DNA from 3 places in the Arthrobacter sp. LjRoot78 genome. Region 1 is predicted to be linked to each of the others. Evidence: riboswitches for the same ligand, from Rfam matches in the RefSeq annotation. Region 1 holds a riboswitch; each other region holds the start of a gene.
What was found. Region 1 has a riboswitch for thiamine pyrophosphate ahead of ACSQ1X_RS12130 (bifunctional hydroxymethylpyrimidine kinase/phosphomethylpyrimidine kinase). Riboswitches for the same ligand answer to the same signal wherever they lie in the genome.

Region 1 (4,193 bases):
GGCCTGCCGTTCCACTTCGGAGGCGGCCTGTGCGGCGTCGTCGGTGATTCGCACCGCTTCCCTGGTGGCGGCGGCGAATTCTTCGTCCGCGTACGTGCGAAGCCAGTCGGCGTAGGGATGGCCCGACGGCGACCCGGCCGCCTGGAACTGACCGTGCAAGGTGGCACCCACCTCGGCGTACAGCCAGAAGCACGGCAGCACGGCGGCCACGAGCACTCCGTAGCTTCCGGAAACAGATGAGGCCAGCAGGTGGTCCACGTAGGACTTGGTGACCGGTCCCAAGGCGGCGTCCACGTTCCGGGTGCTGAGCCACGTCCTGTGCAGTTCGGACTCGACTTCCAAGCATTGCTGTGCCGACCGTGCCCAGAAGAGCTGCTCGGCCTCGGTGGGGGCAATAGCGGCGGCACGGGACAAGACCCTGGAATAGCCGTTCAGGTAGATGGCGTCCTGGGCAAGGTAATACGCGAAGTGCTGCTCGGTAAGGGAGCCGTCGGCCAGGCCGCGGATGAAGTCCAGCCCGTAGATGTCGTCCAGGTCCGGCCCGGCGTCCTGCCGGAGCGCCTCTGCGAACTCTCCTGCAGCCAGCGCATCCTGGCCCTTCGGGGCCAGATGGTGGAAATGGTGTACCGGGCCGTTGCCCGTTCCCACCTCCAGTGCTTCGGCTTCCCGGAGCGCTCCCTGCAGCCACGGCTTCACTGCCCGCAGGGATGCCTCCCAATCCCCCAGCCTTGCCTGCGCGGTGGCCATGCCCGATGACAGGGAACAGCCGGTGCCGTGGCTGTTCCTGGTGTCGATCCGCGCGCCCGGGACCACCACAACGTCCTGGGCGAGCAGCCCTTCGGTGTTGACGAGGGCGTCGGGGCACGCGCCGCCCTCGAGGTGTCCGCCCTTGACAAGGACGGTGGTGCCGGCCTGCGCAGCGAGGCGTTTGCCCTGGGCGAGTGCCGCTTCCCAGTCGTTCGCCAGGGGTTCGCGGAGCAGCATCGCCAGTTCGGCCAGGTTCGGCGTGATGAGGTCGGCCAGGGGCAGCAGTTCGCGCAGTTCCTCCTCGGCAGCCTTCTGCAGGAGCCGGTCCCCGCTGGTGGCGACCATCACGGGGTCGAGAACCACGACGGCGGGACGGGCTTTCCCAAGCCAGCTGCGGACGGCGGCAATCACCGCAGAGTCGCCCAGCATGCCGATTTTGACGGCATCGATGCTGATGTCATCGCTAATGGCCTCGAGCTGCGCAGTCAGGAAGCCGGCCGGCGGAACGTGGACCGCCCGGACGCCGTGGGTGTTCTGTGCCGTCAGGGCAGTAATGGCAGCCATGCCGTATCCCCCGTTAGCGGCAATGCTCTTGAGGTCCGCCTGGATCCCCGCCCCGCCGGACGGGTCGGAGCCGGCGATGGCCAGCACCCTCGGGGTACTGCGCAAGGGGGCGCTGCCTCCTGGTGCGGGCGCTGCGGCGTTGGCAGGGGTGGGCAGGAATGATGAAGCCAAAGGAGACATCCCTTCGCCGGTGCTAACCGGACAGGTTCAACGGGTCTGGATCTCAGCCGGCCCTGTGCGCGGCACCCCGTGTCAGTCCCCTAGCCTAGCTTTTCCCTGCAACGAACTCGCGGGTACGGCCCGAAACCGGCGTATTGCTACGCCTGTTCCGGGCCGCACCCGCGGTGTCAGCTGGCCGGATCAGAGCCTGCCGGATCAGAGCTCCGAAGCCGGGACCCCCACGCCAAGGATGATCGGCTCGTTGGCCGGCGCTTTGGCGGGCGCGTCCTTCTTTGCCGGCTCAGGTGCCTTAGCTTCGTGGGTGTGCCCTGATGCGGCGACCGGGGCAGTCTCGTGGTGCTCCACGGACGTCTCGTTCGCTGCGCCCTGGGCACGGCTCGCGCTCCGGTTGCGGCGGGGACGGCGGGCCCGGCCCTGCACCGCAGTGTGGTCGGTGTAGTCGGCTTCAGGAGCCTGCGCCGCCTGTACCTGCGCCGCCGGCGTTTTGGCCGCCTGCACCTGGGCCGCCGGTGCCTGCGGTTCAACCGGTGATGCCGGCGCCTCAGCCGCGGCAGGTTCGCCAAGGTGGGCGAATGCCTCAGCCAGGCGGTCAAGGGTCAGGGCCGCTCCGGAGGCAGGAGCTTCCCCGGCATGCTCAACGAACGGCAGAGCCACTTTTTCGCCGCCGAACGTCAGGACGGCCGCCGGCCGCCCTGCAGCAGCCACCTCGGCTTCCGACACCTTAGCGGGCCGGGCCGTAGCGGGTGCAGACGGGGTGGCCTGCGTCGGACCCGACTTGGCCGGCGTCCCCGCTTGCCCGGAAAGTACCTGCCCGGCCGGGGCCTGGGCGCCCTGTGCCTGGGCCGCCAGTGCCTGGCCCACTGCCTGTGCTGCCGCGGCCGCGGCCGCAGGTGCTGCATGGCCTGCCTCGGCATCGTGCAGGTGGGCAGCATGCGCTGCCGCTGCGATGTTGGCCAACGCCACGCGTGTCGCTTCAGCCTTGGCATGGCGCTCGGCGTCCGTGGGCTCGTGGTGCACCGGAGCCGGCGTCAGCGGAGCAGCCTCGGAAGACGGCTGGCCGCCCTTGCCCCGGCGGCGGCTCTTACGCTCCGTACGGGGAGGCTGCTGGGCTTCCGTCCGCGGCACGTGGTGCTCGGCGGCCACAACGTTGGCGCGGCGGTGCTCCACGGGCTCGTCGTGGGTGACAATGCCGCGGCCGGCGCAAGCCTCGCACTGCTCGCCGAAGACTTCCAGGAGCCCGGTACCCATGCGCTTGCGGGTCATCTGCACGAGGCCCAGCGAGGTCACTTCAGCAACCTGGTGCTTGGTCCGGTCGCGTCCGAGGCACTCCACCATGCGGCGAAGCACGAGGTCGCGGTTGGATTCGAGCACCATGTCGATGAAGTCAATGACGATGATGCCGCCGATGTCGCGGAGCCGCAGCTGGCGCACCACTTCCTCGGCCGCTTCCAGGTTGTTCTTGGTAACGGTTTCCTCAAGGTTGCCGCCGCTGCCGGTGAACTTGCCGGTGTTGACGTCCACCACGGTCATGGCTTCGGTGCGGTCGATCACCAGGGAGCCGCCGGAAGGCAGGAAGACCTTGCGGTCCAGGGCTTTGTGGATCTGCTCGTCGATCCGCCAGGCCGCGAAGATGTCCGTGTCCTTGGTCCACTTTTCGAGCCGGCCCACCAGGTCCGGGGCCACATAGGTGACGTACGCCTCGATGGTGTCCCAGGCTTCCTCGCCGGAAACGATCAGCTTGGAGAAGTCCTCGTTGAAGACGTCGCGGACTACCTTGATGGTGAGGTCCGGTTCGCCGTAGAGAAGCTCCGGCGCAAGGATTTTGGTGGACGTGGCCTGGCCCTCGATGCCTTCCCACTGGGCGCGCAGGCGGTTGATGTCGTGCGTCAGCTCTTCCTCGGACGCGCCCTCGGCGGCCGTGCGGACAATCACGCCGGCATCTTCCGGAAGGCGGTCCTTGAGGATCCGCTTGAGGCGGTTGCGCTCGACGTCGGGCAGCTTGCGGGAGATCCCGGTCATGGAACCGCCGGGAACGTAGACGAGGTAGCGGCCGGGCAGGGAGATCTGGCTCGTGAGGCGGGCGCCCTTGTGGCCGACCGGGTCCTTGGTGACCTGGACCAGTACGGAGTCGCCGGACTTCAGCGCGTTCTCGATCCGGCGCTGCTTGCCCTCGAGGTTGACGGCGTCCCAGTTGACCTCGCCGGCGTACAGTACGGCGTTGCGGCCGCGTCCGATATCCACGAAAGCGGCTTCCATCGAGGGCAGGACGTTCTGGACCTTGCCCAGGTATACGTTGCCGATCAGGGAGTCCTGCTGGGTCTTCGAAACGAAGTGCTCGGCCAGGACGCCGTCTTCCAGGACGCCGATCTGGATTCTGTCGTCTCGCTGGCGGACGATCATCTGGCGGTCCACGGATTCACGGCGGGCCAGGAACTCCGCCTCGGTGATCACGGTACGGCGGCGGCCGGTGTCGCGTGATTCGCGGCGGCGCTGCTTCTTGGCCTCAAGCCGGGTGGAGCCCTTGACGGACGTGACGCGGTTGTTGACCGGCGCCTCGCTGATGGCCCGGGGCGCACGGACGCGGGTCACGGTGTTGGGCGGGTCGTCGTCTCCCCCGCCCGTGAGCTCGAGGTCCTGGTCGCCACGGCGGCGGCGGCGACGACGGCGGGAGGTGACGCCGTCGTCCGCGGTAACGGTGGACT
Region 2 (4,193 bases), 100 kb from region 1:
CCCGCCACCGGAATTCGAACCGTGCCTTGGACAGGGCGTCGTCACGTTCATGTGCCCCCGGGTGGCCCTTGGCGAGGTCGGCGGCGTGGGCGGCGATCTTGTAGGTGATCACGCCGGTCTTCACGTCGTCCTTGTTCGGCAGCCCCAGGTGTTCCTTGGGTGTGACGTAACAGAGCATGGCCGTGCCGTAGCGGGCGATTTCCGTGGCGCCGATGGCGGAGGTGATGTGGTCATAGCCCGGAGCTATGTCCGTGACTAGCGGCCCCAGGGTGTAGAAGGGAGCTCCCTTGCAGAGTTCCTGCTGGCGCTCCACGTTTTCCCTGACAAGGTGGAACGGCACATGCCCCGGGCCTTCCACCATCACCTGGACATCGAATTCCCAGGCACGCTGCGTCAGCTCAGCCAAAGTATCCAGCTCGGCGAACTGGGCGGCGTCGTTCGCGTCCGCCGTCGCGCCGGGCCGCAGCCCGTCGCCGAGCGAGAACGCAACGTCGTACTTGGCGAAGATCTCGCACAGCTCGTCGAAGTGCGTGTAGAGGAAGTTCTCCTGGTGGTGGGCCAGGCACCACCCTGCCATGATGGATCCGCCGCGGGAGACGATGCCGGTGACGCGGTTGGCCGTCAGCGGAACGTAGCGCAGCAGGACTCCGGCGTGGATGGTCATGTAGTCCACACCCTGCTCGCACTGTTCGATCACCGTGTCGCGGAAAATTTCCCAGGTCAGTTTGTTGGCCTCGCCGTTGACCTTCTCCAGGGCCTGGTAGATGGGCACGGTGCCGATCGGCACCGGCGAGTTGCGGATGATCCATTCCCGGGTGGTGTGGATGTCGTCTCCGGTGGAAAGGTCCATCACCGTGTCGGCACCCCACTGGGTGGCCCACTGCAGCTTGTCGACCTCCTCGGCGATGGAGCTGGTAACAGCCGAGTTGCCGATGTTGGCGTTGATCTTCACAAGGAAGGCCTTGCCGATGATCATCGGCTCGGATTCCGGGTGGTTGATGTTGTTGGGGATGATGGCGCGGCCCGCGGCAACTTCGCTGCGCACCAGCTCAACATCGCAGTTTTCCCGCAGTGCGACGAACTGCATTTCGGGAGTCACCACGCCCTTCCTGGCGTAATGCATCTGCGTGACGGTCCGTCCCGCGACAGCGCGGCGGGGCACCGGCTGCGCGCCCTTCCACTCCGCGGAGGCAGCGCCTCGGCGCACGGCCGACTTCCCGTCGTCGAGGAGGTTCCGTTCCCTGCCGCTGTACGGCTCGGTGTCCGCCCTGGATTCAATCCACCGGGTCCTGAACGGTTCCAGTCCCACCACGGGATCGCTGCCGGGCCCCGCTGTCCGGTAGACCCGGAACGGCGGGTTTGCCGCGCCGCCCGGCGAGTCCTCCAAGGCAATCTCGGTCACCGGCACCCGGATCCCGGTGGCTTCGTCGGCGATGAAGGCCAGTGAATGGGACTTCAGGGACTGCGTTTCATGAGTGCCCGCCTGGCCGGCGGTGGATCCATTTTGGGCACGGGACAGCTGTGTTTCTGGTGTATTCACGGAATACTCACTTCCTTCGCCGGCATTACCCGGACAGGTTCAACGGTCGCAGGCCGCGTCAGCCCGATCTCAGCCCCTGCAGGGGCACCCGTGTGGTCGTAGACGAAGCTACCACAGGCCCGGGCAGCGTCCACGTCACACGACGTTCACATCCAACGACCGGAACCGGCGGTCTAGGCTTGAGGCATGCGTGGAATCATCGAATTCACCGGAACGGTGCTGACCGCTCCAGACCAGGAACGGGACGGCCTCTGGGCCGTGGACGGCAGGCTGACGTTCAGTCGGCCGGCGGGTCCGCCGGATGTGGTGCTGGATGGCTGGGTGCTTCCGGGCCTCGTGGACGCACACTGTCACATCGGTCTTGGACCTGACGGCGATGTGTCCGAGTCCATCGCCGAGGAGCAGGCCGTCACGGACCTGATGGCCGGCACGCTGCTGGTCCGCGACGCGGGAGCGGTACATGACACGCGCTGGATCCAGCAGCGTCCGGAGCTGCCGCGGATCATCCGGGCGGGACGCCACATTGCCAGGACCCGCCGCTATCTGCGGGGATTCGCCGTCGAAGTTGAGCCGGACGGACTGGTCGAGGCGGTGCGCAAGCAGGCGCTCGCGGGTGACGGCTGGGTCAAGATCGTGGGGGACTGGATCGACCGCGACGCCGGTGACCTTTCGGCGTCGTTCCCCGCCGCCGTGGTCCGGGATGCTGTCCGCGCCGCCCACGATGAAGGTGCCCGGGTGACGGCGCACTGTTTCGCCGAGGAGACGCTGGATGACATGCTCGACGCCGGCATCGACTGCATCGAACACGGCACCGGACTCCTGCCACGGCACATACCCCGCTTCGTGGAACAACGCGTCCCGATTGTTCCCACGCTGATCAATATTGCGACGTTCCCGGACATCGCGGCCCGGGCGGAAGCAAAGTTTCCGGTTTACGCAGCACACATGCGCGCCTTGTGGCAGCGGCGGAACGAGCGGATTGTGGAAGCTTTCGAGGCGGGCGTGCCGATCTACGCCGGGACAGACGCGGGCAGCGTCATCGGCCACGGCCGGATAGTGGATGAGATCCATGCGCTCCACACCGCCGGCCTGCCGGCGGCGACGGCGCTCGACGCGGCGTCGTGGGGCGCCCGGAAGTGGCTGGGAGCGGACGGTATCGCCGAGGGTGCCAGCGCCGACGTCGTACTGTGCGAACAGGACCCCAGGATCAATCCGGAAACGCTGCGGAACCTCACCTACATCATTCTTCGCGGTCGGCAGCTCCACCAGGAATAAATTGAAGGTTCAAGTAATTTAACTCTATGTAAGCGTCACCGGAGGACCGGAGGCGGAGTTTCGGGAGTTTGGAGTTGCCATGACCACAGAATCCAGCAAGGACCTGCTGCCGGCGGATCTCGCCATGGGCACGGTGATGCTCAAGGTGGGGGACATGAAGCTGATGACCGATTACTACCAGCGCGCGCTCGGGCTGGAGGTCGTGGCTGAGCAGGATGGCGGCGTGTACCTTGGCCGGCGCGGAACGCCCCTGGTCCATCTCGCACCCGCACCCGGGCTCAACCTTCCGGCCCGGGGTGAAGCCGGACTGTTCCACACGGCCCTGCTCTTCGGGGACAGGCCGGCGCTCGCTGCCACGGTGGCTTCAGCGGCCCGGTATGAGCCGCGGCTGTTCACCGGGAGCGCCGACCACCTCGTCAGCGAGGCTTTCTACTTCAGCGACCCCGAGGGCAACGGCATCGAGCTGTACTGGGACCGTCCCCGTAGCGACTGGTCCTGGGAGGGGACCAATGTGGTCATGGACAGCCTTGCCCTCCCGCCGCAGCGGTTCCTGCAGGAATTCCTGACCGAGGAAGCGGTAAGCGGGCAGCGTGAGGCGCATGCCGGCGTCGGGCACGTCCACCTTCAGGTGGGCGACGTCCAGTCGGCCCATGACTTCTACGTGGGCACCCTTGGTTTCGAGAAAACCGCCGGATGGCACGGGCAGGCCCTGTTCGTCTCCGCCGGCGGCTACCACCATCACATGGCAATGAACGTCTGGAACAGCCGCGGCGCAGGGCCCCGTAAGGACACCCTTGGCCTGGGCGAAGTCCTGATCGAAGTGCCGGGAACGGACGACGTCGGCGCGCTCGCCGACCGTTTGCGGGTTGCCGGTGCGGCGTCCCACCACACGGGAGCGGAGCTGCGTTTCGAGGATCCGTGGCGCAACCGGATCCGCGTCGCCGTCCGCTGAGGCGTCGCTGACCTGCGCGTCCTTCTGCGTTAGGCTGATTCCGGAAGTCCGGGGCAGCTGCGAAGGTGCCCGACGGGACCATTGCAGCGCCGACGGAATGAGGATGATTTCCATGGGTTTCACTGAAATCTTTGTTTCCACCCACGATGAGGCGCTCAAGCGCGCGGGGGCACTTGAGGGCGGCGGGCCCGCGGCTCCGGACTCGCTGCGGATTCCGGACATCAGCGATTTCGAGATTGAGCAGCTCGGCGACCTGGCAGGAGCGGCCGTGCACGCGGCTGGGGCGGACTATGAACTCGCCATGGTGGACGTGGCCAGCGATTCCCTCCTGGGCGTACCGGCTGCGATGGTCCGGGCGCTCGCGGAACTCCTCAGTTACGAGACCGAGGGCGAGGGCAACGTTCTGGAGGATGTTGCCGCCAGGTG
Region 3 (4,193 bases), 440 kb from region 1:
ACAAAACGGTCTATCAGCCGCCGCAGCGGGGCCGTGGTGTGCGCGTAGGCAGCTCCGATTGCCGACTGGATGGCGTCCTTCGGCACTGTGCCGTCAAAGGGCGTATAGCCGGCGCCCCGGAACAACATGCCGGCGGAATGCAGGATGGCCAGCTGCCTGGGGTCCGTGGGATCAAGGGAGCGCAGGTACTCCCCGTAGCTCGCCCGGCCGTCCCAGGGCTTTCCGAGCGCGTTCGTCTGCCGTTTGAAGTGCAGGAGCGAGCGTTCGTCGGGCGAAGGCATGGTCCGCAGGATCCCCACTTTGCCTTCCAGCATCAGGTCCGCCGCAGCCATGCCGGTCATGAGGGAGATCTGGGCGTTCCAGTCCTCCACCGGAAGGGACGGAGCAGCGACAATGCGGTAGCCGCCGTCGGGCAGCTGTTCAATGTCCTGTTCCGGCATGTTCAGGCTGGCTCCGCCGCGCAGCCTCTCCAGTTCCACCCGCTTGAGCCCCACTTCCTTGAGCAGCTGCAGGACGGGGGCGGCAGTGCCGGCATCGAGTTCGGCCTGGACGCCCTTGTAGCTGAGCTTGGCACGGCTCCGGATTTTGGCACGGCGCACCAGCACTGACTGCACGCGGGCCCCCGCGTCCAGGCTGAACTCCCAGACGAAAGCGGAGCACATTTGTCCGGCCAGCAGGCTGCCCGCCTGTTCGCTGATGACTTCCGGGTGAAGCGGAATCCGGCCGTCCGGGGCGTAGAACGTCTGCCCCCGGCGGCGTGTTTCGGCGTCCAGCGCCCCGCCGGGTGCCACAAAGGACGGCACATCGGCGATGGCGTAGAAAACCTTGTACCCGTCGCCTGACCGCTCGATGAACAGGGCCTGGTCCAGGTCCGTGGACGACGCCGGATCTATGGTCACAAAGCCCACATCCGTGAGGTCCAGGTCCGGCATCTTGTGTTCCGCAATGGCCGCCAGCGCATCCTGAAGGACATCATCAGGAAACGGCCCCGGCAGCTCCAACTCCGTACGGAGCGCGTTCAACGCGTCGGCCAACCGGTTGGTCTGTTCGTGGACACTTGGAGTCAGGCGATGATGGGACACGAAAGTCAGGTTAGCTCCATTTCCGCCATTAGTCTTGGACGATGAGCTCAACCCCGGCTGACACTGCTCGCTACAACCGCTTCGTCGCGGACCTGTTCGGAATGATGGCCTACGGCGAGCTTTCGGCCTTTGAGCGGTTTGCCGCCGACGCACGGTATTCACCCACCCTCCACGACCGGGCGGTGCTCGGCAGGATAGCCGTAGTGGAGTTCCGGCACTACGAACTGGTGAGCGCCCGGCTCGAGGCCAGGGGGATCGACGCCGAGGACGCCATGTTGCCTTTCCAGCCAGCCGTGGACTACTTCCATTCGCGGACACGCCCGGCCGACTGGTACGAATCGCTGATGAAGGCCTACGTCATCGACACGGTCTCTGCCGACTTCTACCGGGCCATCTCACAATACGTCGACGCCGAAACGCGGGAACTCATCGAACAGATCCAGGCCTCCGATGAAACGACGGAGGTTCTCCGCGACCGGCTCAAGGGTGCCCTCGCCGATGATCCCAGGCTCGCCTCCAGGCTGGCGCTGTGGGGCAGGCGGCTGCTGGGCGAAGCCCTGACCCAGGCGCAGCGCGTCAGCTATGAGCATGCGTTCCTGGGAAGCCTGATCGGCGGCGAGGACACCGCCGAGGCGAAAGACCTGGTCAGCGGCCTGATCGCCGGGCTGGCGGAAAACCACTCCAAGCGGATGACGCAGCTCGGACTGACCGGATAGTCAGGATGCGCCGGTGTCGAGCGCTTCGAGCAGTGACCGCGCGGCCGCGGCGGGATCGTCCGCCTCGGTGATGGCGCGGACCACCACAATCCGCTGCGCCCCTGCAGCCACCACCTGCTCAACGTTGCCCAGGTCAATGCCGCCGATGGCGAACCACGGAACCGTCGTCCCGGCGGCCGCTTCTTTGCCGGCGGCGCTTGCCGCGTAGCGGAGCAGGTCGAGGCCGACGGCGGCCCGCCCCGGCTTCGTGGGGGTGGCCCAGACCGGCCCCACGCAGAAGTAGTCCAGTCCTCCGGTACCGCGGGATGCGGCCCTGGCGGCGTCGATCTGCCCGGTGCTGTGCGTTGACAGGCCGATGAGGGCTTCGTTGCCGAGGAACTTCCGGGCCGCCGCCAGCGGAAGATCCTTCTGTCCGATGTGGAGCACGGGCGCGCCGGAAAGCGAGGCGATGTCCGCGCGGTCGTTGACCGACCACAGGCGCCCGTGGCGGCGCGCAGCGGACTCCAGCACAGCAAGAAGTTCGAGCTCTTCGGCCGCCTCCAGGTTCTTGTCGCGGAGCTGGATGATGTCGACGCCACCGGCGTAGGCGGCATCCACGAAGTCTTCGAAATCGCCGCGGTCCGTGCGGGCGTCAGTGCAGAGGTACAGGCGGGCATCGGTGAGGAGAGCTTGCTCGGTCATGGCACCAGCCTAGTTCCCCTAAACTGGGGGAGTACCGCGGGAGCCCGCAGCAGCTGTCACAAAGCTGCAGGGCTGAGAGGGCGTCAGAGCCGACCGCTTGACCTGATCCGGTTAGTACCGGCGTAGGGAAGGATGACTATGGCCCCGCATACCCCAGCAGGCAGCCCCGCCGCGCGCAGCCGCGACATCAGCGCCGACGTCGCCGTGGTTGGCGGCGGAATCATCGGCCATGGCATCGCCTGGGAGGCCCGGCAGTCGGGCCGGTCCGTGGTGCTCATCGATGACGCGCCCGGTACGGGAGCGAGCTGGGCCGCCGCCGGCATGCTGGCACCGGTCAGCGAACTCCATTACCAGGAGGAGGACCTCCTGGAGCTCATGCTTCACTCCTCCGGGCTGTGGCCCGCGTTTGCGGCGAGCCTTGAAACCGAGGGGGTTCCCGGGGAATCCGGCAGCGGCGGCCGGGACACCGGCTACCTCACGACGTCGACCCTCGCCGTGGGGGCCGACGCCGCCGACCGCCGCGCGCTCGCCGACCTGCGCGGCGTCCAGCTGTCGAGCGGCCTCACCGTGGAACCGCTGACCGTCAGGGAAGCGCGGGCACGGGAGCCGTTGCTGAGTCCCGGGATCTCCTGTGCCTTCGACATCCCGGCGGACCACCAGGTGGATCCCCGAAAGCTCCTCGCCCTCATCGCGGAGTCGCTGGCAGGTTCCGCCGTGCGCCGGCGGGCGGCCGGCCTGCTGTGGGAGGACGGGCGGGTCAGCGGCGTCAGCCTGGCCGGGGGAGGTGCAGTGCACGCAGCGGAGACGATTATTGCCAACGGGCTGGAGTCTGCGTCCCTCGGCGGGCTGCCCGCGGGACTGAAGCTGCCCCTCCGCCCGGTGTACGGGGACATCCTGCGGCTGCGGGTCCCCGCCTACCTGCGGCCGCTGCTGACATCCACCGTCCGCGGCATGGTCCATGGGGTTCCCGTCTACATCGTGCCCCGGCAGGACGGAACCGTGGTGATCGGGGCCACGCAGCGTGAAGACGCCCTCCCGGGGGCAGACGCTGCGGACCTTGGAGCCGGACACGCAACGCCGGTCCGTTCAGCCGTTTCAGCCGGCGGCGTCTACCAGCTGCTCCGTGACGCGCAAGTGCTGGTTCCGGCCGTCGCCGAACTGGAACTCCTGGAAGCCACGGCAAGGGCGCGTCCGGGAACGCCGGACAACGCGCCGCTGCTGGGGCGCGTAGCCGCTGCGGGAACCGGCAAGGACGTCGAAGGGCTGATCATTGCCACCGGATTCTTCCGGCACGGCGTCCTGCTCACTCCTGCGGCAGCGTCCATCTGCAGGGAGCTCATGGACGGCACCGCCGACGTCCGCTGGGCGCCTTTCCGGCCCGACCGGTTTTCCGGCCTTTCGCCAACGCCGGCAACACCGGCAACGCCACCGAACATCGTCACAATTGACCCGAACAAGGAAACAGCATGAACATCACACTGAACGGCACCGTCCATGCGGTGGACGACGGAGCGTCTGTCACCACCCTCATCAGCCAGGTCACTGGCAGGAACCTCGCCCCCAACGGGCAGGCCGCCGACGGCCGGAAGCTGGGCGTCGCAGTGGCCCGGAATTCCGAGGTGGTGCCGCGCAGCCAGTGGTTCGTCACGGCGCTCGCCGAGGGCGACGACGTCGAACTCGTTACCGCGGTACAGGGAGGTTGAGCATCATGGCA

Region 2: another riboswitch for thiamine pyrophosphate. It lies ahead of thiC (phosphomethylpyrimidine synthase ThiC); the one in region 1 lies ahead of ACSQ1X_RS12130 (bifunctional hydroxymethylpyrimidine kinase/phosphomethylpyrimidine kinase).
Region 3: another riboswitch for thiamine pyrophosphate. It lies ahead of thiO (glycine oxidase ThiO); the one in region 1 lies ahead of ACSQ1X_RS12130 (bifunctional hydroxymethylpyrimidine kinase/phosphomethylpyrimidine kinase).

Annotation. Positions count from the first base shown of each region.
Region 1 is NZ_CAXUTG020000001.1:2,611,091-2,615,283, forward strand. It holds gene ACSQ1X_RS12130 (bifunctional hydroxymethylpyrimidine kinase/phosphomethylpyrimidine kinase) at 1-1,491, opposite strand, end outside; TPP riboswitch at 1,474-1,571, opposite strand; gene ACSQ1X_RS12135 (Rne/Rng family ribonuclease) at 1,687-4,193, opposite strand, start outside.
Region 2 is NZ_CAXUTG020000001.1:2,714,842-2,719,034, reverse strand. It holds gene thiC (phosphomethylpyrimidine synthase ThiC) at 1-1,540, opposite strand, end outside; TPP riboswitch at 1,535-1,642, opposite strand; gene ACSQ1X_RS12660 (amidohydrolase family protein) at 1,727-2,815, shown strand; gene ACSQ1X_RS12655 (VOC family protein) at 2,895-3,767, shown strand; gene ACSQ1X_RS12650 (hypothetical protein) at 3,880-4,193, shown strand, end outside.
Region 3 is NZ_CAXUTG020000001.1:3,052,874-3,057,066, reverse strand. It holds gene ACSQ1X_RS14170 (RNB domain-containing ribonuclease) at 1-1,082, opposite strand, end outside; gene ACSQ1X_RS14165 (ferritin-like domain-containing protein) at 1,124-1,798, shown strand; gene thiE (thiamine phosphate synthase) at 1,799-2,479, opposite strand; TPP riboswitch at 2,506-2,625, shown strand; gene thiO (glycine oxidase ThiO) at 2,618-3,949, shown strand; gene thiS (sulfur carrier protein ThiS) at 3,946-4,182, shown strand; gene ACSQ1X_RS14145 (thiazole synthase) at 4,188-4,193, shown strand, end outside.